DNA from 3 places in the Variovorax sp. PBL-H6 genome. Region 1 is predicted to be linked to each of the others. Evidence: predicted binding sites of a transcription regulator. Region 1 holds the regulator's gene; each other region holds the start of a gene.
What was found. The regulator LexA, encoded in region 1, represses DNA repair genes until DNA is damaged. The targets are predictions, from matches to a motif close to ACTGTATNNNNATACAGT.
Positions count from the first base shown of each region.

Region 2: the regulator LexA is predicted to act here: its motif matches at 1,718-1,735, upstream of G3W89_RS26305 (ATP-dependent helicase).
Region 3: the regulator LexA is predicted to act here: its motif matches at 5,273-5,290, upstream of G3W89_RS12725 (DNA topoisomerase IV subunit B).

Region 1 is NZ_LR594659.1:3,539,946-3,547,291, reverse strand. It holds gene G3W89_RS16720 (hypothetical protein) at 1-886, shown strand, start outside; gene G3W89_RS16715 (MFS transporter) at 876-2,048, opposite strand; gene G3W89_RS16710 (D-2-hydroxyacid dehydrogenase family protein) at 2,045-3,052, opposite strand; gene G3W89_RS16705 (hypothetical protein) at 3,174-3,506, opposite strand; gene lexA (transcriptional repressor LexA) at 3,653-4,327, opposite strand; gene G3W89_RS16695 (asparaginase) at 4,402-5,397, shown strand; gene G3W89_RS16690 (hypothetical protein) at 5,402-5,818, shown strand; gene G3W89_RS16685 (DUF6152 family protein) at 5,834-6,307, shown strand; gene adk (adenylate kinase) at 6,311-6,967, opposite strand; gene kdsB (3-deoxy-manno-octulosonate cytidylyltransferase) at 7,090-7,346, opposite strand, start outside.
Region 2 is NZ_LR594659.1:5,573,545-5,580,890, reverse strand. It holds gene G3W89_RS26315 (arginine deiminase-related protein) at 1-549, shown strand, start outside; gene corA (magnesium/cobalt transporter CorA) at 550-1,539, opposite strand; gene G3W89_RS26305 (ATP-dependent helicase) at 1,749-3,848, shown strand; gene hpf (ribosome hibernation-promoting factor, HPF/YfiA family) at 4,094-4,423, shown strand; gene G3W89_RS26295 (PTS sugar transporter subunit IIA) at 4,517-4,984, shown strand; gene hprK (HPr(Ser) kinase/phosphatase) at 5,019-5,978, shown strand; gene fur (ferric iron uptake transcriptional regulator) at 6,032-6,451, opposite strand; gene G3W89_RS26280 (outer membrane protein assembly factor BamE) at 6,543-7,109, shown strand; gene dapB (4-hydroxy-tetrahydrodipicolinate reductase) at 7,194-7,346, shown strand, end outside.
Region 3 is NZ_LR594659.1:2,681,445-2,688,790, forward strand. It holds gene G3W89_RS12695 (hypothetical protein) at 1-264, shown strand, start outside; gene G3W89_RS12700 (MBL fold metallo-hydrolase) at 314-1,096, opposite strand; gene bamC (outer membrane protein assembly factor BamC) at 1,120-2,199, opposite strand; gene dapA (4-hydroxy-tetrahydrodipicolinate synthase) at 2,314-3,240, opposite strand; gene G3W89_RS12715 (class I SAM-dependent methyltransferase) at 3,266-3,808, opposite strand; gene G3W89_RS32985 (hypothetical protein) at 3,805-3,945, opposite strand; gene G3W89_RS12720 (MFS transporter) at 3,950-5,170, opposite strand; gene G3W89_RS12725 (DNA topoisomerase IV subunit B) at 5,323-7,299, shown strand; gene G3W89_RS12730 (ferritin-like domain-containing protein) at 7,324-7,346, opposite strand, start outside.

The DNA.
Region 1 (7,346 bases):
CAGCATCCCGTCGAGGCCGGTCAACACCGAAGAGCTGTTCGATGTCCAGCAGCAGTCCGACTTCTTCCTCTCGCTGGGCCAGCACGACCAGGCCATCGCGGTACTCCGCGAGCACATCGCCACCAATCCCGGCACCAGCGCCCTGGCATACCTGGACCTGCTGCGCATCTACCATTCGCTGGAGCGCAAGGACGACTACGCGCGGCTGGCGGAAGAGTTCGAGCGCGCCTTCAATGCCGATGTTCCGGCATTCGAATATTTCAACGAGACGGGTAAAGGTCTCGAGCACTACCGCAGTGCGCTGGCGCGCATCGAGTCGCAATGGCCAGCGCCAGGCACCTTGGCGCTGATCGAGGAGTTGATCTTCCGCAAGCCCGGCGCGACCGAGGATGAGGCCTTCGACCTTGCGGCCTACCAGGAATTGCTGCTGCTCTACTCGGTCGCCAAGGAGGTCATCGAGCCGGGCAATGCGTCGCCCGCCCCGGTGACGCAGCCTGCATTCGTCGACACCTTCGGCCACGAGCAGCTCGCCACGACCCCCGCGCCGCTTGAAGCCAGGAGCCAGCCGGACCCCGTCGAGGACGGGCCGACCCTGCCGGACTCGATCTACGGCGCGATCGACGACACGCTGGGGCACGAGACCGTGCTGGCCCCCGAGGCCCCGGTCCCCGCCACCGATGTGCCGGATCGCGAGTCGCGGCACATCGTGCACCCCGATGCCAGCCTGGATCTGGCCGAGTTCGACAAGACAGCCTTCGAGACCATGCGGGCCCCGTTGCAGGCGCCGCCATCGCCAGCTCCATCGACCGACCCGCATGTGATCGATTTCGAACTCTTCGATCCGGATACCGAAGCCGAGATCGCGCCGAAGCCGGTCAAGCGCTGAAGGCCGCCGCGCGGGTCTGGGCGCGGTCGACGGCCAGGCTCAGCAACAGTGCGCACACCAGCATCGCGAAGCCGGCCCAGCTCATCCACGCAATGGCGTTGTTCGCCAGCAGCCACCCGCCGGCCGCTGCACCGACGGCTTGGCCCACGTAGATTCCGGAGCTGTTGAGGGCAACCGACCCGGGTGCGAGCCCGGGCGCCATCGAAACCAGCCGCGCCTGCTGCGCCGAGTTCGCGGCGAAGCAGCCCAGGCCCCAGGGAACCAGGATGAGTGCCAGCCCGGCAAGCGTCACACCCAGCGGCCACAGGAGCAGGCTCAGCGCGATCAGCGCGGTGGTGACGAGCACCATGCGCGGAGCACCCACACGATCGATCACCCGGCTCACGAGCATGTTGCCCACCAGGCCGCAGATGCCGAACCAGCCCCACACGAGGCCGAGCGCGGTGGCGTCGGCGCCGACGGTTTCGCGCAGCACGGGCGCGAAGTAGCTCATCAGCACGAACTGGCCCGAGCCCTGCAATGCGGTGACCGCTACCACCCCCATCAGCAGCGGGCTCTTGAGCACCTGCCCCCAGGCGGCGCGCGTCAAGGCTGGCGGGCGAATGCCGCGCGGCAGCTGGTGCCAGATCCAGGCCGCGCTCAGCAGCGACAGCACGCCAAGTGCAGCAAAGGCGGTGCGCCAGCCGAAATGGCCGCCGATCAAGGCGCCCATCGGCAGGCCGAGGACCGAGGCCATGGACCAGCCTAGAAAGACGAAGGTCACGGCGCGGCCGCGCTGATCCGGTGGCACCAGCAGACCGACGCAAGCCGCGGCCTGGGCCGTGAAAATCGCGGGCGAGATGACCGTCAGCATGCGCACGGCCAGCAGTGCGCCAAAAGTCGGCATCAGGGTCGCGAGGAAGTGGCCTGCTGCGTACCACAGCATGGTGCAGGCCAGCAGCAGCCGCCGGTCCCAGCCCGCGACCAGTGCGGCCAGCAAGGGCGCGCCGAAGCAGACGACCACTGCGCCTGCGGTGATCAACTGGCCCGCCGTGGCCGCGCTGACCTGCAAGGAATTGCTGAGCTCGTTGAGCGTGCCCGGCACCACCATGATCCCGGTGCCGATCACGAAGTTGCCCGCCAGCAGGGCCCAAAGCGACGCCGGCAGGGCCGCCCGCTTCAACGTCGCACCTGAAGCGCGCCCGGATTGACGATGTTGGTCGGGTTGCCCTTGATGAAGCTGACGACGTTGTCGAAAGCCTGGCCGAAATACATCTCGTAGCTGTCTTGCTCGACGTAGCCGATGTGCGGCGTGCAGATGCAGTTCTCCAGTCGCAGCAGTGCGTGGCCTTGCAGCGGCGGCTCGCTCTCGAAGACGTCGATTGCTGCCAGCCCGGGCCGCCCGCGGTTGAGGGCCGCGAGCAACGCATCCTGTTCCATCAGCTCCGCGCGCGAGGTGTTGACGAACAGGGCGGTAGGTTTCATGCGCGAGAGGTCCTCGAGCGTGACCAGGCCGCGGGTCTCCTCGGTCAGCCGCAGGTGGATCGACAGCACGTCCGCCGCGGCGAAGAAGGCTTCACGGTTCGGCGCCACCTGGAAGCCGTCGGAGCGGGCGCGTGCGCAGCTCTCTTCACGGCCCCAGATCACCACCTGCATGCCGAAGGCCTGACCATAGCGCGCCACCAACTGGCCGATGCGGCCATAGCCCCAGATGCACAACGTCTTGCCCTTGAGCACCGAGCCCAGCCCGAAGTTGGGCGGCATGGACGCGGACTTGAGCCCCGATTGCTGCCAGGCGCCATGCTTGAGGTTGCTGATGTACTGCGGCAGGCGGCGCATGGCCGCCATGATCAGCGCCCACGTGAGCTCGGCCGGCGCCAGCGGAGAGCCCGTGCCCTCGGCGACGGCGACGCCGTGCTCGGTGCAGGCATTGACGTCGATATGGTGGCCGGCCCGCCCCGTTTGCGAGATCAGCTTGAGCTTCGGAAGCTTTTCGATCAGCTGGCGCGAGATCTGAGTGCGTTCGCGGATCAGCACGATCACGTCGGCATCCTTGAGCCTCACAGAGAGCTGTCCGATGCCCTTGACCGTGTTGGTGTAGACCTTGGCGGCATACGCGTCGAGCTTGGAGGCACAGCGCAGTTTGCGCACTGCGTCCTGATAGTCGTCGAGGATCACGATGTTCATGGCGTGCCATTGTGCCTCGCACCACCCACGGGCTTGCGCGCCGTGCGCCAGAAGCGCAGGGCGCTGCTGGGGCATGCCCTGCGTTCGGGTGCACGGTGCGCCCGGACGCAGGGTGTGGCCGTCAATGCAGATGGCTGGGCGAAGGTGCGGTGCCTGCCGCTTCCAGGGCGGCCAGCCGGTCGAGCTCGGCGCAGACATCCGCCATGCGACCAGAAATCACGACTCGGCCGGTGCTCGGCTTGTTGTGTTGCGCATCGATGGTGCGGACCACCCGCAGCGGTCGGGCGGATGTCGGCAGGCGTGACGCTGGTGCGGCTGGACGCGCTGCACAACTGGGGCGGATGCCGACATAGCGGAGGCCCGAGGCGCTTCGCCGGCGCGACGGTATCCAACGGCTTGCCAGCGATTGAAGGGGCATGAACAGGTCGACGAAGCTGAGCAGAGCGATTCCCATGTGAACTCCATGAAGGTCAGAGATTGAACATAGGCAGGATTGCTTTCGTCGGCCGCAACAGGGTGATGGCCCTTGGCCATACGCCCGCCACCTGTCGCAGCCGTTAGGGCCGCATGAGCAAGGGACGCTCATGCCGCCTTGTGCGGCTACATCAGCATCGTGTTGCGGATCAGGCCGACTGCGAGGCCTTCGATCTCGAAGGGCTCGCCCGGCTGCACGATGATGGTGGGGTAATCGGGGTTCTCGGCGTGCAGTTCGATGATCTGCTTGTTGCGCTTGAGGCGCTTGACCGTGACTTCGTCGCCCAGGCGGGCTACGACGATCTGGCCGTTGCGGGCCTCCTTGGTGGCCTGCACGGCGAGCAGGTCGCCGTCCATGATGCCGGCGTCGCGCATGGACATGCCGCGCACCTTGAGTAGGTAGTCGGGCTGCCGCTGGAACAGCGTGTTCTCCACATAGTAGGTCTGGTCTACGTGCTCCTGCGCCAGGATAGGCGAGCCCGCAGCGACGCGCCCGATCAACGGCAGCGCGAGCTGGGCCATGCCAGGCAGCGAGAGCGAGAACTGGGTGTTGCGCGATTCGTTCAGCGAGCGCAGTGCGTCGCCCTTGAGCCGAATGCCGCGCGAGGTGCCGCTCACAAGTTCGATGACGCCCTTGCGCGCCAAGGCCTGGAGATGTTCTTCGGCGGCGTTGGCGGACTTGAAGCCCAGCTCGGCCGCGATCTCGGCACGGGTGGGCGGCGCGCCAGTGCGTGCGATGGCGCTCTGGATGAGGTCCAGAATCTGTTGCTGGCGAGCGGTAAGCTTCACGGCGAACTGCATTGACGACTCCTTGCGGCACTGGCTGAATATCCAGTACCTGTATTTTTAACCAGTTTCCGGAGCTTTGGCAAGTCATGGCCGAAAACATCAGCGAAGGCAATCGTCGTGTGGTCGTTCTCGGCACGGGCGGCACCATTGCGGGCCGCTCGGCAACAGCGGCCGATAACGTCGGCTATACCGCCGGCCAAGTGGGTGTAACCGAACTGCTGGAAGGCATTGCGGCACCCGCGGGCGTCGCGCTGTGGACGGAGCAGGTGGCGCAGGTCGACAGCAAGGACATGAGCTTCGGGATCTGGCGCCGCCTGGCCGAGCGCTGTGCGCATTGGCTTGCGCAGGCCGATGTAGCGGGCGTGGTCATCGCCCACGGCACCGATACATTGGAGGAAACGGCGTTCTTCCTTCAGTCCGTGCTGGCTCCGTCCAAGCCGGTTGTGCTGACCAGTGCCATGCGGCCGGCGACTGCGCTGACGCCCGACGGTCCGCAGAACTTGCGCGACGCCATCGTGGTCGCTGCAAGCCCTCGTGCGCGGGGGGTGGTAGCGGTGTGCGCGGGCGCCGTGCACAGCGCTTTCGATGTGCAGAAGGTTCACACTTATCGTGTCGACGCGTTCGGTTCCGGCGATGCGGGCCCAGTGGCCTATGTGGAGGAGGGTGCCTTGCGCGAGCTCAGGAACTGGCCTGCCGCGCCGTCAGAGCCGGCGCGTTTGTCCTTCGAGCTGATGCAGCAGGCTACCCACTGGCCTCGCGTGGAAATCCTGATGAGCCACGCGGAGGCGCGCGGCAGCATCGTCGACGCCCTGGTCCGGGAGCGGCAAGCTGGCGTTGCGGAGCCGGTGCAGGGCCTGGTGCTCGCAGCCACTGGCAACGGAACGCTCCATGAAGCTTTGGAAGCGGCTGCGCTTCGGGCGCAAGCGGCGGGCATTGCGGTCTTGCGCGCGACGCGCTGCCCCCAGGGCCGCATTCTTTCCACGCCGAATGCGTTGCTGCGGGACGCCGGCGCGCTGACGCCTGTGAAGGCGCGCATCGAGCTGGTGCTGCAACTGATGGCCACCCCGACCGGCGGCGCCTGAGCGCATGTTCGAGGCCTTGCGCTCGCACGCCTGGGCCTATCCGGCATTGGAGGCGGTGCACATCGTCGGCATCGCGCTTCTGCTCGGTAATCTGGTGGCGCTCGAGCTGCGGGTGTTCGGGCACGCTGCCGGCCTGCCGGTCGCGGCCATGGCCAGGCTGTCGCTCTCGATCGCGGCCGGCGGCTTCGCACTCGCGGCGGCCAGCGGTTCGCTGATGTTCGCCACCCAGTCAGCGGAACTGCTGACCAATCAGTCCTTCCTGATCAAGATGGGCCTGCTGGTGGCTGCCGGCTTCAATGCAGGGTGGTTCCATCTGCGCGGCTCCCTGCGCAAACTCGATGCAATGGCGCGGGTACAGATGTTGTTATCTACTGCGATCTGGCTGGCCGTCGTCTTTTGCGGCCGTTGGATTGCCTACTGAAGAGGAGCCTTCCCGATGAAACGTCGCCACATAGTCGTCGCCGCCGCATCCCTGCCGTTGGCCAGTCCGCTCGCCTGGGCGCACCACGGCTGGAGCAGCTTCGACCAGGACCGTCCGATCTACCTCGAAGGGACGGTGGCCCGGGTGCGCTGGCAGAACCCGCATGCGGAGTTGTTGCTCGACGTCCCGGCGGGGCTCAAGGTGCCAGCCGATCTGGCGAAGCGCGCCCTGCCGGGGCAGAGCGCGCCCATTGACGGACCGGGCTTGCTCGCGCGCGCGGCCGTGCCTCGCCGCACTGAGCGCCAGTGGGAGCTTGAACTCGCTCCGCTGACGCGGATGGAAGCCTGGAAAGTCGCGCAGATCAAGCCCGGCACCGCAGTCTCGGCGGTGGGCTTCACGTTCAAGGAGGAAAAGGGAGAACCCGTGATGCGCGTCGAATACCTGTTCGTCGACGGCAAGGCCTACGGGCTGCGTTCCAGCCCCGCCTGACGATCAGCTCGCCAGTGCGGCCAACGCGCGCTGGGTAATGTCGTCGACGCTGCCGACGCCACTGATTGCGCGGTATTTTGGCGCGACGCCAGGCTCAGCCTTGGCCCAGGCTGCGTAGTAGTCGACCAACGGCCGGGTCTGCTGACTGTAGACCTCGAGTCGGTGGCGCACGGTCTCTTCCTTGTCGTCGTCACGCTGAATCAGGTCTTCGCCCGTGAGGTCGTCCTTGCCTTCGACCTTCGGCGGATTGAACTTGACGTGGTAGATGCGTCCGGACGCCGGGTGCGAGCGGCGTCCGCTCATGCGCTCGACGATGTCGGCGAAGGGCACGTCGATTTCGAGCACGTAGTCGAGCTTGACGTTGGCCGCGCGCATGGCGTCGGCCTGCGGGATGGTCCGGGGGAAGCCGTCGAAGAGAAAGCCGTTGGCGCAGTCCGGCAGCTCAAGGCGTTCCTTCACGAGGTTGATGATCAGGTCGTCGCTCACCAGTGCGCCGGAGGCCATTACCGCCTTGGCCTCGAGGCCGAGTGGGGTGCCGGCCTTGACGGCCGCGCGCAACATGTCGCCGGTGGAGATTTGAGGAATGCCGTACTTCTGGCAGATGAAGGCAGCCTGTGTGCCCTTGCCCGCCCCGGGGGCGCCCAACAAAATCAGTCTCATGGTGTCCTCGGAGGTTCTTCGATCTTCTGTCGCGCCTCGCATGCCGGCGACGGCGTTGCATGGGCGGAGTTGCGTCGAGGATAGCACGCACTCTCGAGCGAACCCGGCCTATGGCGGGCGTATCAGGCGGCGAACAGGGCACGGACCCGCGCGAGGTCTTCGGGCGTGTCGATCCCCGGACCGGGCGCATGCCCGCTCACATGCACGGCAATGCGATAACCGTGCCACTGCGCGCGCAACTGTTCCAGTGCCTCGGTCGCTTCCACAGGTGCCGGCGGCAAAGCCGGGAACTGCCGCACGAAGCTTGCGCGGTAGGCATAGATGCCGATATGACGCAACGGTGCCGGGGAAGCCGGCAAGGTTGTGGGCCCATGCTTCG
Region 2 (7,346 bases), 2.0 Mb from region 1:
CGGGCATCCATCATCAGCCCCAAGATGAAGCGAGAGCTGACAAGAGTCTTCGGAAATCCCGCCAATGTGATTCATCTCGAGCTGAACGCAGAGCGCCTCAATTCGCATGGGCAGCTCGCTTGCTATGACTTGGATCTCGCCTTCCACGCGATGACCAATGTCCGCGGTGAGCCCATCGCGCTGGTTTACAAGCCATGCATCAGGGAAAAGGCCTCGCAAGGCAGGATGGGGCGCGAGGATGTCTTGCAAGCGCTTGGCGCGCTGGGCTACAAAGTCATCGAAATCTCGGAAGAGGACCAGAGGAACCTGGTAGCCAACTCCCTTTCGATGGATGACCGTTCAGGCAAGATACTCTTCTCCAGCAAGGCCGCCAGCAAGGGACTGAGAGAACAACTGGAGAAGCATCATGTGACGCCGATCCTGCCGGCAGGTGACAAAGTGCTTGGCCATCCCGCTATCGACCATATCCCGCCCTACGGCCTCCATTGCATCACGGTGAGTCTTCGGCGCCCGAAAGCCAAGACCGCCCCGCAGAAGAAAGAACTGTAGTTACTTGAGCCAGCCGCGCCGGCGGAAGTACCACATCGGCACCAGCGCGCTGGCTGCCATCAATCCCAGAACGTAGGGATAGCCGGCGCTGCCGAGAAAGTGCAGCTCGGGGAACTGCAGGTTCATGCCGTAGATGCTCGCGATCAGCGTCGGTGGCAGCAGGGCCACGCTGGCCACCGAGAAGATCTTGATGGTCTTGTTCTGGTTGATGTTGATGAAGCCGACGGTGGCGTCCATCAGGAAGTTGATCTTGTCGAACAGGAAGGCCGTGTGGTTGTCCAGCGATTCGATGTCGCGCAGGATCTGCCGCGCTTCCTCGAACTGCTCGGCATTGAGCATGCGGCTGCGCATCATGAAGCTCACGGCGCGGCGCGTGTCCATCACGTTGCGGCGGATGCGGCCGTTCAGGTCTTCCTGGCGCGCGATTGCGCCCAGCACCTCGCCGGCAAGCTCGTCGCTCACGTTGCCTTCGAGCACCTTCTTGCCAGCGACTTCCAGCTCGTCGTAGATGTTTTCCAGCGAGTCGGCGGAGTACTCGGCATCGGCGTCGAAGAGCTTGAGCAGCACTTCCTTGGCGTCCTCGATCAGTCCGGGCGCACGGCGCGCGCGCATGCGCAGCAGACGAAACACCGGCACATCTTCGTCATGAATCGAGAACAGCACGCCGCGGCTGCGCAGTTCGGCGTTGTGCTGGTTCAGGATGAAGGCCACGCGCACCGTGCGCGGGTTCTCGTCGTCATCGATCAGGAAGTCGCTGCGCACGTGCAGCTCGCCGTTGTCTTCCTCGTAGAAGCGCGCCGACTCCTCGATGTCCTCGTCCATCGCATCTTCGGGGATGGACAGGCCGTAGTACTGCTTGATCCAGCGCTTCTCCTCCAGCGTGGGCGATTCGAGGTCGACCCAGATGGGCTGGAACTTCGAAAGTTCCTCGAGCGCTTCGATCTCTTCCTGGACGAGACGGCCGTTGGCGAGCGTGAAGATGTTGAGCATGGCTCACTCCCGGGTGGTGTTGTGGCGTTGGCGAGGGGCAGGGGGCGCTTTCAATCCCTGGCCAACGACACATCACGGGGGAGTTGAAAGCTGCCGAGGCGGAACGGTGTCCATTCGAAGTCTCCGGTTGCAGCGAGGCGCGATTATGTCACCGGCCTCTTGCATTTTCCTGCGTGGGTCTGGATGGATATCCAGTAAAGTCGCGCTCGATGTCCAGCGCCGCCATCCCCGTCCCCCTGCGCCAGGAAGAGCGTCTTGCCGCAGTGCTCGCCGAACTGAACGAGGCGCAGAGAGCGGCCGTCGAGCACGGGGCCGAGGAAGCGTCGCCCGACCCGAGGCCGCTGCTCGTGATCGCCGGCGCCGGCTCCGGCAAGACCAGCACGCTGGCGCACCGCGTGGCCCACCTGATCGCGCGCGGCGCCGATCCGCAGCGCATCCTGCTGCTGAGCTTTTCACGCCGCGCCGCGCAAGAGATGGAGCGGCGCGCCGGCCAGGTGCTGGCGAAGGTGCTCGGACTGCGCTCGGAGGCGCCGCCATCCTTGCCCTGGGCCGGCACCTTCCACGGCATTGGCGCCCGGCTGCTGCGCGACCATGCGGCGCAGATCGGCCTGGACGCCAGCTTCACCATCCACGACCGCGGCGATGCCGAGGACCTGATGGGCCTGGTGCGCAGCGACATCGGCCTGGCCTCAATGGAGCGGCGCTTTCCACGCAAGAGCACCTGCCTGGCGATCTACTCGCGCACCGTCAACGGCGGCGCGCCGCTTGCACAGGTTCTGGCCCAGTCCTTCCCCTGGTGCGCCGAATGGGAGGCCGAGCTCAAACGCCTGTTCGGCGCCTACGTCGAGGCCAAGCAGGCCCAGCAGGTGCTCGACTACGACGACCTGCTGCTGTACTGGGCCGAGATGGTGGCCGAGCCCTCGCTTGCGGCGCAGGTGGGCGGGCGCTTCGACCACGTGCTGGTCGACGAGTACCAGGACACCAACCTGCTGCAGTCCGCCATCCTGCGCGCCCTCAAGCCCGACGGCTGCGGCCTCACCGTGGTGGGCGACGATGCCCAGGCGATCTATTCCTTTCGCGGCGCAACGGTGCGCAACATCCTCGACTTTCCGGGCCAGTTCAAGCAGCCGGCGCGAATCGTCACATTGGAGCGCAATTACCGATCGACACAGCCGATCCTCGACGTCTCCAATGCCGTGATCGCAGCGGCAGCCGAGCGCCATGCCAAGACGCTGTGGACCGACAAGCCTTCGATGGGTAGGCCGCAACTCGTGCTGGTCCCCGACGAGGCCCAGCAGGCCCGCTTCGTAGCGGAGCGCGTGCTGGCACACCGCGAAGGCGGGCTGGCCCTCAAGTCGCAGGCAGTCCTGTTCCGCACTTCGAGCCACAGCGCGGCTCTCGAACTCGAGTTGGCGCGGCGCAACATCCCGTTCGTCAAGTACGGCGGCCTCAAGTTTCTGGAGGCCGCACATGTGAAGGATTTGCTGGCGGTCCTGCGTTTCGCGCAGAACCCGCGCGGGCGCATGGCGGGCTTTCGCGTCACCCAGCTGATTCCGGGAATCGGGCCCGCCACCTCGACGCGGCTGCTCGATGCCATGGCCGTGGCGGACGATCCGGCTGCCGTGGTGCAGGCCTTCCAGCCACCCGCCGCCGCGAAGGAGGAGTGGGCGCGCTTCGCTGAGATCTATGTGCAACTGCGTGCCCCCGAACTCGCCTGGCCAGCCGACATGGAGCTCGCGCTGCGCTGGTACCTGCCGCACCTGGAGCGCTTGCATGACGATGCCGGATTGCGCCGTGGCGACATCGAGCAGCTGGCCCGCCTGGCGTCCGGCTATGCCTCGCGCGAGCGCTTCCTGACCGAGCTCACGCTCGATCCGCCCGAGGCCACCAGCGACCGGCCCGGTCCGCCCTTGCTCGACGAGGACTACCTGATCCTCTCCACCATCCATTCGGCGAAAGGGCAGGAGTGGCGCTCCGTGCACGTGCTCAACGTCGTCGACGGCTGCATTCCCGCCGACGTCGCGCAGGGCGCCCAGGAACTGGAGGAGGAGCGGCGCCTGCTCTACGTGGCCATGACGCGTGCGCGCGACCACCTGCACCTGATCGTGCCGCAGCGCTTCTACGTCACCCAGCAGGCAGTGCGCGGGGATCGCCATCTCTACGCCGGCCGCACGCGCTTCATCTCGGCGGCCGAAGCCCGGAGTTTCGAGCAGATCACCTGGCCGCCGGCGCCCGACCCAGCCCCCGCGGTGCCACCGCCGGCGGCGGTCATCGACTTGCGCAAGCGCCTGCGCGCCGCGTGGCGCTGAGCACGGCGCGCGGTCTTTAGAACTACATAATTGATAGCACCGGGGCCTTGACCACAAAGGCCTCGGGGGGTTTGCGCCAAGAGGGATTGCAATTCGATGACAGCATGGGCATAGTGAACCGACGCCGTCTTCTCGTCCTTCCCTTCGTTCCCGTCCCTTCCCCTCCCCCTCTTTTTTTCGCCGGCCAGGCTTCAGTTTCTTGAAGCAAGGCCATTTTCCCAACCGTCAATTCCAGGAGGTCATTCATGAATCTGACGATCAGCGGTCACCACCTCGACGTCACCCCCGCGCTTCGCAGCTACGTCACGAGCAAGCTGGACCGGATCACCCGGCACTTCGACCAGGTGGTCGATGTGAAGGTGATCCTCACGGTGGAAAAGCAGAAGGAAAAAGAAAGGCGCCAGCGGGCCGAATGCAATATTCACGTCAAGGGCAGTGACATGTTCGCCGAATCGAGCCACGCTGATCTCTATGCCGCGGTCGACGAGCTGGTCGACAAGCTCGACCGCCAGGTCGTACGCCACAAGGAGTGCCTGAAGGACCACTACCACGCTGCGCCGAAGCGCGTGATGTAGTGCCTCTTCGGGCAAACACTCTTGCGGGCCGCCTTCGGGCGGCTCTTTGCTTTTTGCGGTGCGGGTGCATAATCGCCCCCGCCCCGCCTCAACATGAACCGACTCGCGTCCATCCTGCCGCCCGCTCAAGTGCTTGTGAGCGTTGACGCCACCAGCAAGAAACGAGCTTTCGAAGAAGCGGGCTTGCTGTTTGAAAACCTGCACGGCCTTGGCCGCGCCCTCATCACCGACAGCCTGTTTGCCCGTGAGCGGCTGGGCTCCACCGGCCTGGGGCATGGCGTGGCCATCCCGCACGGCCGCATCAAGGGCCTGAAGTCCCCGATGGCCGCCGTGTTCCAGCTCGCCAACCCGATCGGCTTCGACGCGCCCGACGAGCAGCCCGTGGTGCTGCTGATCTTCCTTCTGGTGCCCGAAGCGGCGACCCAGAAACATCTGGAAATACTTTCCGAGATCGCCGAGCTCCTGAGCGATGCCGGCCTGCGCGAGCAGATCAAGTCGAGCAACGACGCGGCGCAGCTGCATGCCCTGATCGCAGGATGGCAATCGGCCCAGGTCGCTTGAAGCGCAGCGTCATCTTCCGCCCGGCGTCTGGCGCATGAAGCCGACCGTCATCAGCGCCGATGCGATGTTCGAGGAGTTTCGCGGCTCCTTGCGCTGGGAGTGGCTTGCGGGCCTGGGTGCCTCGGAGCGCCAGTTCGACCCCGGCGTCATCAGCCGGGCCCAATCGGCCGCCGACCTGGTCGGCTACCTCAACTACATCCATCCCTACCGCGTGCAGATCCTCGGCGCGCGCGAAGTGGCCTATCTCATGCGCGGCTCACCCGAGGATTGCGTGCGGCGTATTGCCCGCATCGTGACGCTGGAGCCGCCCATGCTGGTGCTGGCCGATGGCCAGGCAGCGCCGGATCAGCTGCTGTCGATCTGCGAGCGTGCGCAGCTGCCCCTGTTCGCGACCCGTGAATCCTCGGCCTTCGTGATCGACCTGCTGCGCGCCTACCTGTCCAAGCATTTCGCCGAACGCACCTCGATGCACGGCGTGTTCATGGACATCCTCGGCCTCGGCGTGATGATCACGGGCGAGTCGGGCCTGGGCAAGAGCGAGCTGGGCCTGGAGCTGATCTCGCGCGGCAACGGGCTGGTCGCCGACGACGCCGTCGACCTCTACCGCATCAACCAGACCACGCTCGAAGGGCGCTGCCCCGAGCTGCTGCAGAACCTGCTGGAAGTGCGCGGCATCGGCCTGTTGGACATCCGCGCCATCTTCGGCGAGACGGCGGTACGCCGGAAAATGCGGCTCAAGCTGATCGTGCACCTGGTTCGCCGCGACAGCTTCGAGCGCGACTACGAGCGCATGCCCTCGGCGCCGCTGACCCAGGACGTGCTGGGTATCCCCGTGCGCAAGGTGATCATCCAGGTCGTCGCCGGCCGCAACATCGCGGTGCTGGTGGAAGCGGCGGTGCGCAATTCCATCCTCCAGTTGCGTGGCATCGATACCTATGCCGACTTCGTGGCCCGGCACCACAAGGCCATGGAAGGCGCGCGGGACGACGATTAGAGAGGAAGGGCGGGGACCGGTCCTTGGGGCTCGGCCCAGCGCCCGCAGCGGCCCTAGCGCTTGCTCGTGCAGTCGGCACAGAGCCCGTAGAGCGACATGGCGTGGTCCTGCAGGATCCAGCCCTTGTCCTTCGAGATCATCTGCTGGCGGCGCTCGATCTCGGCGTCATAGAACTCTTCCACTTTGCCGCATCCGGTGCAAATCAGGTGGTCGTGGTGCTTGCCCTCGTTGAGCTCGTAGACCGCCTTGCCGCTCTCGAAGTGGCTGCGCTCGAGAATGCCGGCCTGCTCGAACTGCGTGAGCACACGGTAGACGGTCGCCAGGCCGATGTCGGAATGCTCGTTGAGCAACACCCGGAACACGTCTTCGGCCGTCATGTGGCGCTGCCCGCCATTCTGGAAGATCTCGAGTATCTTGAGGCGCGGCAGCGTGGCCTTGAGGCCGGTGTTCTTGAGTTCGTCGATGTTGCCCATGGTCATTCCTGCGCCCGTCCCTCGAGAGGCCCTCGGAGGGCCAGCCGCTACAATGGCTCGATCATATCGCTTGCCCTTCCGGCCCTTTCCCATGCCTGAGTTTTCCCAAGAAAGCCGCCTCTGGCTGCTCGCCGGCGCGGTCGCCGCGACGCTGAGCCTGGGGGCTTGCAGCAGCTTCACCGAGCGCTCGCGCGGTGTCCTCTCTGCGATCACGCCCTACAAGGTCGAAGTGGTGCAGGGCAATTTCGTCTCGAAGGAGCAGGTCGAGCAACTCAAGGCCGGCATGTCTCGCCAACAGGTGCGCGAGATCCTCGGCACTCCGCTGCTGACCGACGTGTTTCACACCAACCGCTGGGACTATGTCTTTACCATCCGGCGTCAGGGCATCGATCCCCAGCAGCGGCGGCTGACGGTGTTCTTCAACGGCGAGGTCCTTGACCGCTTCGAGGGCGATGCGATGCCGAGCGAGCAGGAATTCGTCGCCGCGGTCGACGCCCGCGGGCGTGCCGGCAAGGTGCCGGTGCTGGAAGCCACCGCAGACCAGCTCAAGAAGTTCGAGCCTTCCAAGGACAAGGGCAAGGAGGCTGATGCCGACACCTCGTCCGCATCGCTGCCGCCACTGCCCCCCAGCTATCCGCCGCTTGAAGCGACGCGCTAGTACGCTCGCTCCGCCGGCCGCACTTGCCGGCATTTCCCGAAGGCTCCCCGCGTGACCGATTCCTCTTCCATCACCACTCCGCCGCTGCGCCGCATTGCGATCGCCGGCGCCTCCGGCCGCATGGGGCGCATGCTGATCGAGGCGGTGCGCGAGGCGCAGGACTGCCGCCTGGCCGGCGCGCTCGACGTCGCGGGCAGCCCGGCGATCGGCGGCGACGCCGCCGCTTTCCTCGGCTTC
Region 3 (7,346 bases), 860 kb from region 1:
ACCGTCGCGGTGGCCCTTGCCGCCTGCGGCAAGAAGGAGGAGTCCGCGCCGGCCGTCGTGACCCCGCCGCCAGCTGCAACGACGCCGGCACCCGCTCCGACGCCTGCACCGGCGCCAGCACCCGACACTTCGTCGTCCTCCTCGTCCTCGTCCTCGATGCCTTCCGCCACGCCGGCCCCCTCGCCGGGAGCTTCTTCGGCGCTCGACTCGGCCAATTCAGCCACGGATGCTGCCAAGAAGAAGGAAGACGCACCCAAGCAGTGATGCAGTGATGCAGCTTCGCCAGGAGGCCGCCCGAGGGCGGCCTTTCTTTTTATGCGCGGAGCTCCAGCCAGCCAGAGCCTTCGGCCGCGTCGGCCGTGAGCATCTCGTGCTCGCTCGCGCCGAGCGCCTCGGCCATCGCGCGGCGCACGAGCTCGGGACGGTTGTTTTGTTCGCTGAGGTGCGCACCCAGCATGTACTGCAGGCCATCGTGGCACAGCGCCTGCGCGATGGCTGCCGCGGCGGCGTTGGACAGGTGGCCGTAGTTGCCGCCCACGCGCAGCTTGAGGAAGGGCGGATAGGCCGAGCGGGCCAGCATGTCGCTGTCGTGGTTGAACTCGAGCATCAGGGCGTCGATTCCCGCCAGGCACGCGAGCACGTGCGGCGTTGCGTGCCCCAGGTCGGTCAACACGCCGAGGCTGCGCGCGCCATCGCTGCAGCGCAGTTGCAGCGGCTCGCGCGCATCGTGCGGCACCGTGAAGGGCTGGACCAGGAGGTCGCCGACCTCGATGTCGTTCCCGTCCCGCGCGAGGTGCAGGCGCCCCTCGAAGTCGTGCCCGCCGGCTGCAAGCCAGGTGCCCTCGCTCATCCAGACGGGAATGCGCTCGCGCCTCGACAGCGCACGGGCGCAGCCGATGTGATCGCCGTGCTCGTGGGTGATGAAGATCGCATCGATGTCGCAGGCCGCGAGGCCCGTGCGCGCCAGGCGTGCATCGAGGTGCTTGAGCCCGAAGCCGCAATCGATCAGCAGCCTCGAGCGGCGCCCGCCGCTGGTCGCCTCGACCAGCGTGGCATTGCCCGTGCTGCCGCTGCCCAGGCTGCGGAAGCGCAGCACCTAGATGGACCTGGGGGAGAGCGTCATTTCAAGTCGTCGGCAATGACCTGGACGATGCGCTGCGCGTTGGCCGATGTTTCGGCTGCGCCGCTGTCGTTCTGTACCGACACCGTGCTCGTCTCGCCCTGGCCCTTGACCATGATGCGGAACTTGAGCGGCGCTTCGGTCTTGCTCGAGCTGAAGATCTTCGAGAAGAAGCCCGGCTCCTTCTTGTCGGGGTTCGGGGGAACGTAGCGCACGAAGTACACGCCGGCAGCCCGGTCGCGGTCCTCGACCGTGAAGCCGGTGCGGTCGAGTGCCAGGCCGACGCGGCGCCAGGCGCGATCGAAGTTCTCGTTGATCTGCACCACGGGCTGGCCGCCGACATTGGAAACGCTCGCCGTCCGTGCAGGCGCGCTGGTTTGCGCAACAAGCTTCGCCTGTTCCTGCGATACACCCAGCTTCACCATCAGTCGCCTCAGGAATTCCGTCTCGAGTTCGGGATCGCTGGGGCGCGCCTGCCAGACCGTCTGATCCTGCCGAACGTTGGTGTAGACCTCCTGCATGCCGCGATGGCTGACGAAGATCTCGGTGGTGCCGTTGGCACCGCGTTCGATGCGGGTGCGGAAGCGGTCGAGCTCGCCGGTGGAGTAGATCGCGTCGACCAGCTTGCCCAGCGTGCCGCGGATCACGTCCTGCGGCAGCTTGGCGCGGTTCTCGGCCCAATCGGTTTCCATGATGCCGAGGTTGCGCTGCTCGGTGGTCAGCAGGAAACCGTTCTCCTGCCAGAAGTCCTTGATGGGGTCCCAGAGCTGGTCGGCCGGGCGGCTGACCACGATCCAGCGCTGGGTGCCCGAGCGCTCCATGCGCACGTCACCAAGATTGGAGACTGCCGTAGGGATGCTGGGTGCGTTCGCGGCGCCTGCCTGAAAGGCATTGGCCGAGACCGCGTTGCCGGGCACGGCGTAGCGGTTCTCGCGCGACAGTTGCGTGAGGTCCGGTGGCACTTCGAGCGAAGGGGCCTTTCCGGCGCTCTTGTAGTCGATCTTGTCGCTCTCGAGGACCGAGCAGGCGGCGAGGCTGGCGACCAGGGCCAGCAATGCGAATCGCGAAAAGGTGTTCAACGTCATCTTCCTTGTGGAATGTTTAGCACAATCGTCAGGCTGCAGCGCCGCTGTGTCAGAGCGCCGGCCCTGCAAAAGGTTGCCGGCGTCGAGGTGCGGCAGGTAAAGATGGGATCAGTCCTTGAGGAGGCCGGTGGCACGCAGCGCGGATTCGACGACCGGCCGGGCGGACTCGGCGAGTTCCGTCATCGGCAGGCGCAGGGCCCCGCCGCACAAACCCAGCCTTGCCATGGCCCACTTCAGCGGAATCGGGTTCGGCTCGACGAACAGATGGCGATGCAGCGGCATCAGCTCGAACTGGATCTGCATCGCGCGCTTCGCGTCGCCGGCGAGGGCCGCCACGCAGAGCTCGTGCATCTTTCGAGGCGCGATGTTGGCCGTCACGCTGATGTTGCCCTGGCCGCCGCACAGCATCAGCGCGACAGCGCTGGGGTCGTCGCCCGAGTACACGGCGAAGTGCTTCGGCACATCGCGGATCAGCCACTGCGCACGCTCGATGTTGCCAGTGGCTTCCTTGATGCCCACGATGCCGGGCACCTGCGCCAGGCGCAGCACGGTGTCGTGCGCCATATCGGCGACCGTGCGACCGGGCACGTTGTAGAGCACGACGGGGAGGTCGCCGACCGCCTCGGCGATGGCCTTGAAGTGCTGGTACTGGCCTTCCTGCGTCGGCTTGTTGTAGTAGGGCACGACCTGCAACTGCGAATCGGCGCCAACACCTTTGGCGAATCGGGCAAGCTCGATGGCCTCCTTCGTCGAATTGGCGCCGCAGCCGGCCATCACGGGCACGCGACCGCGGGCCTGCTCGACGGACACACGGATGATCTCGCAGTGCTCCTCGACGTTCACCGTCGGCGACTCGCCGGTGGTGCCGACCACGCCCAGGCAATCGGTGCCTTCGTCGATGTGCCAGTCGATCAGCCGGCGCAAGGCGGGATAGTCGACGCTGCCGTCGTCATGCATCGGCGTGACGAGCGCGACGATGCTGCCTGTCAGTTGCTCCAAGGGGGGTCTCTTTGTCGGTTGCGGAAAGGCAGCCATTCTACTGACTGGTCCGGCAGGCCAGTCAGAGGGGGTAGCGCAAAGGGGTGCGGGCCGCGCCTTCCGGCGGCCGGACGGCTGCGATCCGCTGCACGAAGCGTTCGGGCCCTGAAAGAAAACCGTCTTCGTAGGCGATCACGCGCAGCCCGGCGCAGGCGGCGAGCAGCTCGCCCGGTTGCAGCAGGAAGTCCTGCCGCGAGGGCTTGCCCACGCTCTCGTTGCCGGCGGCGAAGGTCTCGTAGAGCAGCACGCCGCCGGGCGCCACCGCCGCCACGATGTCGGGCAGCCGCGCGCGCCATAGGTAGTGGGTCACGACCACAGCGCCGAAGAGCTGGCCGGCGAAGGGCCATGGGCCCTGCTCGATGTCGGCCAGCACTGCAAGGCCAAAGCGGGACGCGGACGCGATCGCCTCGGGAGCCCGATCCACGCCCGTGACCGCGTGTCCACGCTGCGCGAACCATTGCATGTGCCTCCCCCCGCCGCAGGCCACGTCGAGCACGGTCGCGCCCGGGGCGAGCAGGTGCGACCAGCGCGCGACCCAGGGGGAGGGCGGGAGATCGTGGCTCAGAAGCAGGCCCAGAGCTGGTCGACCAGCCCGACCAGGAAAGCGGGGCGCGTGTAGAGGCCGAACACTGCCAGCAGCGCCAGCGCTGCGGCGGCCAGCCAGCCGGCATGCACGAGATGGTGGCGCGTGCTCGGGCGCATGGGTTCAGGCGGGCTGAGGGGCCGGCCGGCGCACGATCGCGCCTTCCTTGACCGGCAGGTTGACCACCGCCGCGAACACGCCCAGCGCGATCGCCAGGTACCAGACGATGTTGTAGCTGCCGGTGCTGTCGTAGAGGTAGCCGCCGAGCCAGACGCCGAGGAAGGAGCCGACCTGGTGGCTCAGGAACACGAAGCCGCCCAGCATCGAGAGATGCGCCACGCCGAAGATCTGGGCCACGATGCCGCTGGTGAGCGGCACGGTCGACAGCCAGAGGAAGCCCATCACGCTCGCGAAGACGTACACCGAAAGGGGCGTGATCGGCGCCGCCAGGAAGACCGCGATCGTCGCCGCACGGCTGAAGTAGATGACCGACAGCAGCTTGCGCTTGGCGAGCCGCGCCCCGAGAGACCCGGCGACATAGGTGCCGAACACGTTGAACAGGCCGACGAGCGCCAGCGCATAGCTGGCCACTTCGGGCGAGAGCCCCTTGTCGCGCAGGTAGCTCGGCATGTGCACGCCGATGAAGGCCAACTGGAAGCCGCAGACGAAATAGCCCGCCATCAGCAACACGAAGCTGGGGTACTTGAAGGCCTCGCCCACGGCCTGGAGGATGGTCTGATCGCGGTGGGCGACGGCGGCGTGCCCGACGCGTGGCTCGCGCAGGCCGAACGCGAGCGGCACGATCAGCAGCACCATGACCGCCAGCACCAGCAGGGCCGTATGCCAGCCGAAGCCCGCGATCAGCTGCCCCTCTACCGGGACCATCAGGAACTGGCCGAAGGAGCCCGCCGCGGCCGCCACGCCCATCGCCCAGGATCGCCGCTCGACCGGGATCTGCCGGCCGATCACGCCGTAGATCACGGCGTAGGTGGTGCCGGCCTGCGCCGCGCCGATCAGCACGCCGGCCGTCAGCGCAAACAGGAGCGGCGTCGGCGACAGCGCCATGCCCGCGAGCCCGGCTGCGTAGAGCACGGCTCCCGCCACCAGCACCCGGAAGGCGCCCAGCTTGTCGGCCAGCATGCCGGCGAAGACACCGATCACGCCCCAGGCAAGGTTCTGAATGGCGAGCGCCATCGAGAAGCTCTGGCGCGACCAGCCCTGCTCCTGCGTGATCGGCTGGAGCCACAATCCGAAGCCGTGGCGGATCCCCATGGACAGGGTGACGATCATCGCGCCGCAGAAAAGAACCTGCTTGAGCGAGAGCGGCTGGGATTGAGCGTGCATCCGGCGACTGTATCCAAAAGGACCGGAGTCCATCCGCAACGCTGCGACGGGCATTGTTGATTTTTTCGTCGAGCGTTGATGCGGCGTGCGCATCAGCGTGGCTCTGTATGTCCATCCAGGTTTTCGGGAGCCCACGCATACAATCCGCCCCCATGGCGACTCTCACCCAGACTCCCCCGGCCTATTCCGAAGGCTCCATCCGCGTTCTCAAGGGCCTCGAGCCCGTCAAGCAGCGTCCGGGCATGTACACCCGGACCGACAACCCGCTGCACATCATCCAGGAAGTGCTGGACAACGCCGCCGACGAGGCGCTGGCCGGCTACGGCAAGAAGATCAAGGTCACGCTGCACAGCGACGCCTCGGTCAGCGTCGAGGACGACGGCCGCGGCATTCCCTTCGGCCTGCATCCCGAAGAGAAGGCGCCCGTCATCGAACTGGTTTACACCCGGCTGCACGCGGGCGGCAAGTTCGACAAGGGAGCGGGCGGCGCCTACAGCTTCTCGGGTGGCTTGCACGGCGTGGGCGTGTCGGTGACCAATGCGCTGTCGAAGCGGCTCGAGGTCCAGTCTTTCCGCGAAGGTTCGGCCGCGCGCATCGTGTTCGCGGGCGGCGATGTGGTCGAGCCGCTCCAGCTTCGTCCGGTCGAGAGCGGCGAGCGCCGCCAGGGCACCACGGTGCGCGCCTGGCCCGACCCCAAGTACTTCGAGTCCGGCACGCTGCCGGTCAACGAGTTGACCCATCTGCTGCGCAGCAAGGCGGTGCTGATGCCCGGCGTCACCGTCACGCTGGTGGTCGAGAAGACCAAGGAGACCCAGCAGTGGCTCTACAAGGGCGGCCTGCGCGACTACCTCATGCAGACGCTCAACGCCGACCCGGTGATTCCGCTGTTCGAAGGCGCCGGCCATGCCGACAAGAACGCCGACAACTTTGCGGAAGGGGAAGGCGCCGAGTGGTGCGTCGCCTTCACCGAGGACGGCCAGCCGGTGCGCGAGAGCTACGTCAACCTCATTCCCACCAGCGCCGGCGGCACCCACGAGAGCGGCCTGCGCGATGGCCTGTTCAATGCGGTCAAGAGTTTCGTCGACCTGCATTCCCTCTTGCCCAAGGGCGTGAAGCTGCTGCCCGAGGACGTGTTCGCGCGCGCGTCGTACGTGCTCTCGGCCAAGGTGCTCGACCCGCAGTTCCAGGGCCAGATCAAGGAGCGGCTCAACTCGCGCGATGCGGTGCGGCTGGTCTCCAGCTTCGTGCGCCCGGCGCTGGAGCTCTGGCTCAACCAGCACGTCGACTACGGCAAGAAGCTCGCCGAGCTGGCCATCAAGGCCGCGCAGACGCGCCAGCGCGCCGGCCAGAAGGTCGAGAAGCGCAAGGGCTCGGGCGTCGCAGTGCTGCCGGGCAAGCTGACCGATTGCGAGAGCAAGGACATCGCCCACAACGAGGTCTTCCTGGTCGAAGGCGATTCGGCCGGCGGCAGCGCCAAGATGGGGCGCGACAAGGAAAGCCAGGCCATCCTGCCGCTGCGCGGCAAGGTGCTCAACACCTGGGAGGTGGAGCGCGACCGCCTGTTCGCCAACAACGAGATCCACGACATCTCGGTCGCCATCGGTGTCGACCCGCACGGACCCGAAGACACGCCCGACCTCTCGGGCCTGCGCTACGGCAAGATCTGCATCCTGTCGGACGCCGACGTCGACGGCTCGCACATCCAGGTGCTGCTGCTCACGCTGTTCTTCCGGCACTTTCCCAAGCTCATCGACACCGGGCATGTGTACGTGGCCAAGCCGCCGCTGTTCCGGGTCGACGCGCCGGCGCGCGGCAAGAAGCCCGCGTCCAAGGTGTATGCGCTCGACGAGGGCGAGCTCACCGCCATCCTCGACAAGCTGCGCAAGGACGGCGTGCGCGAGAACGCCTGGAGCATCAGCCGCTTCAAGGGCCTGGGCGAGATGAGCGCCGAGCAGCTGTGGGAGACCACGCTCAACCCCGACACGCGCCGCCTGCTGCAGGTGCGCCTGGGCCGCTTCGACCTCCTCGGCACGCAGGGCGAGATCACCAAGCTCATGGGCAAGGGCGAGGCCGCCGCGCGGCGCGAGCTCATGGAGCTGCGCGCCGACGACGTCGAGGTCGACGTCTGAGCAAAACCGGGCGCGCCGGATCGCTCAGGACATGAAGGCCCCGGGCA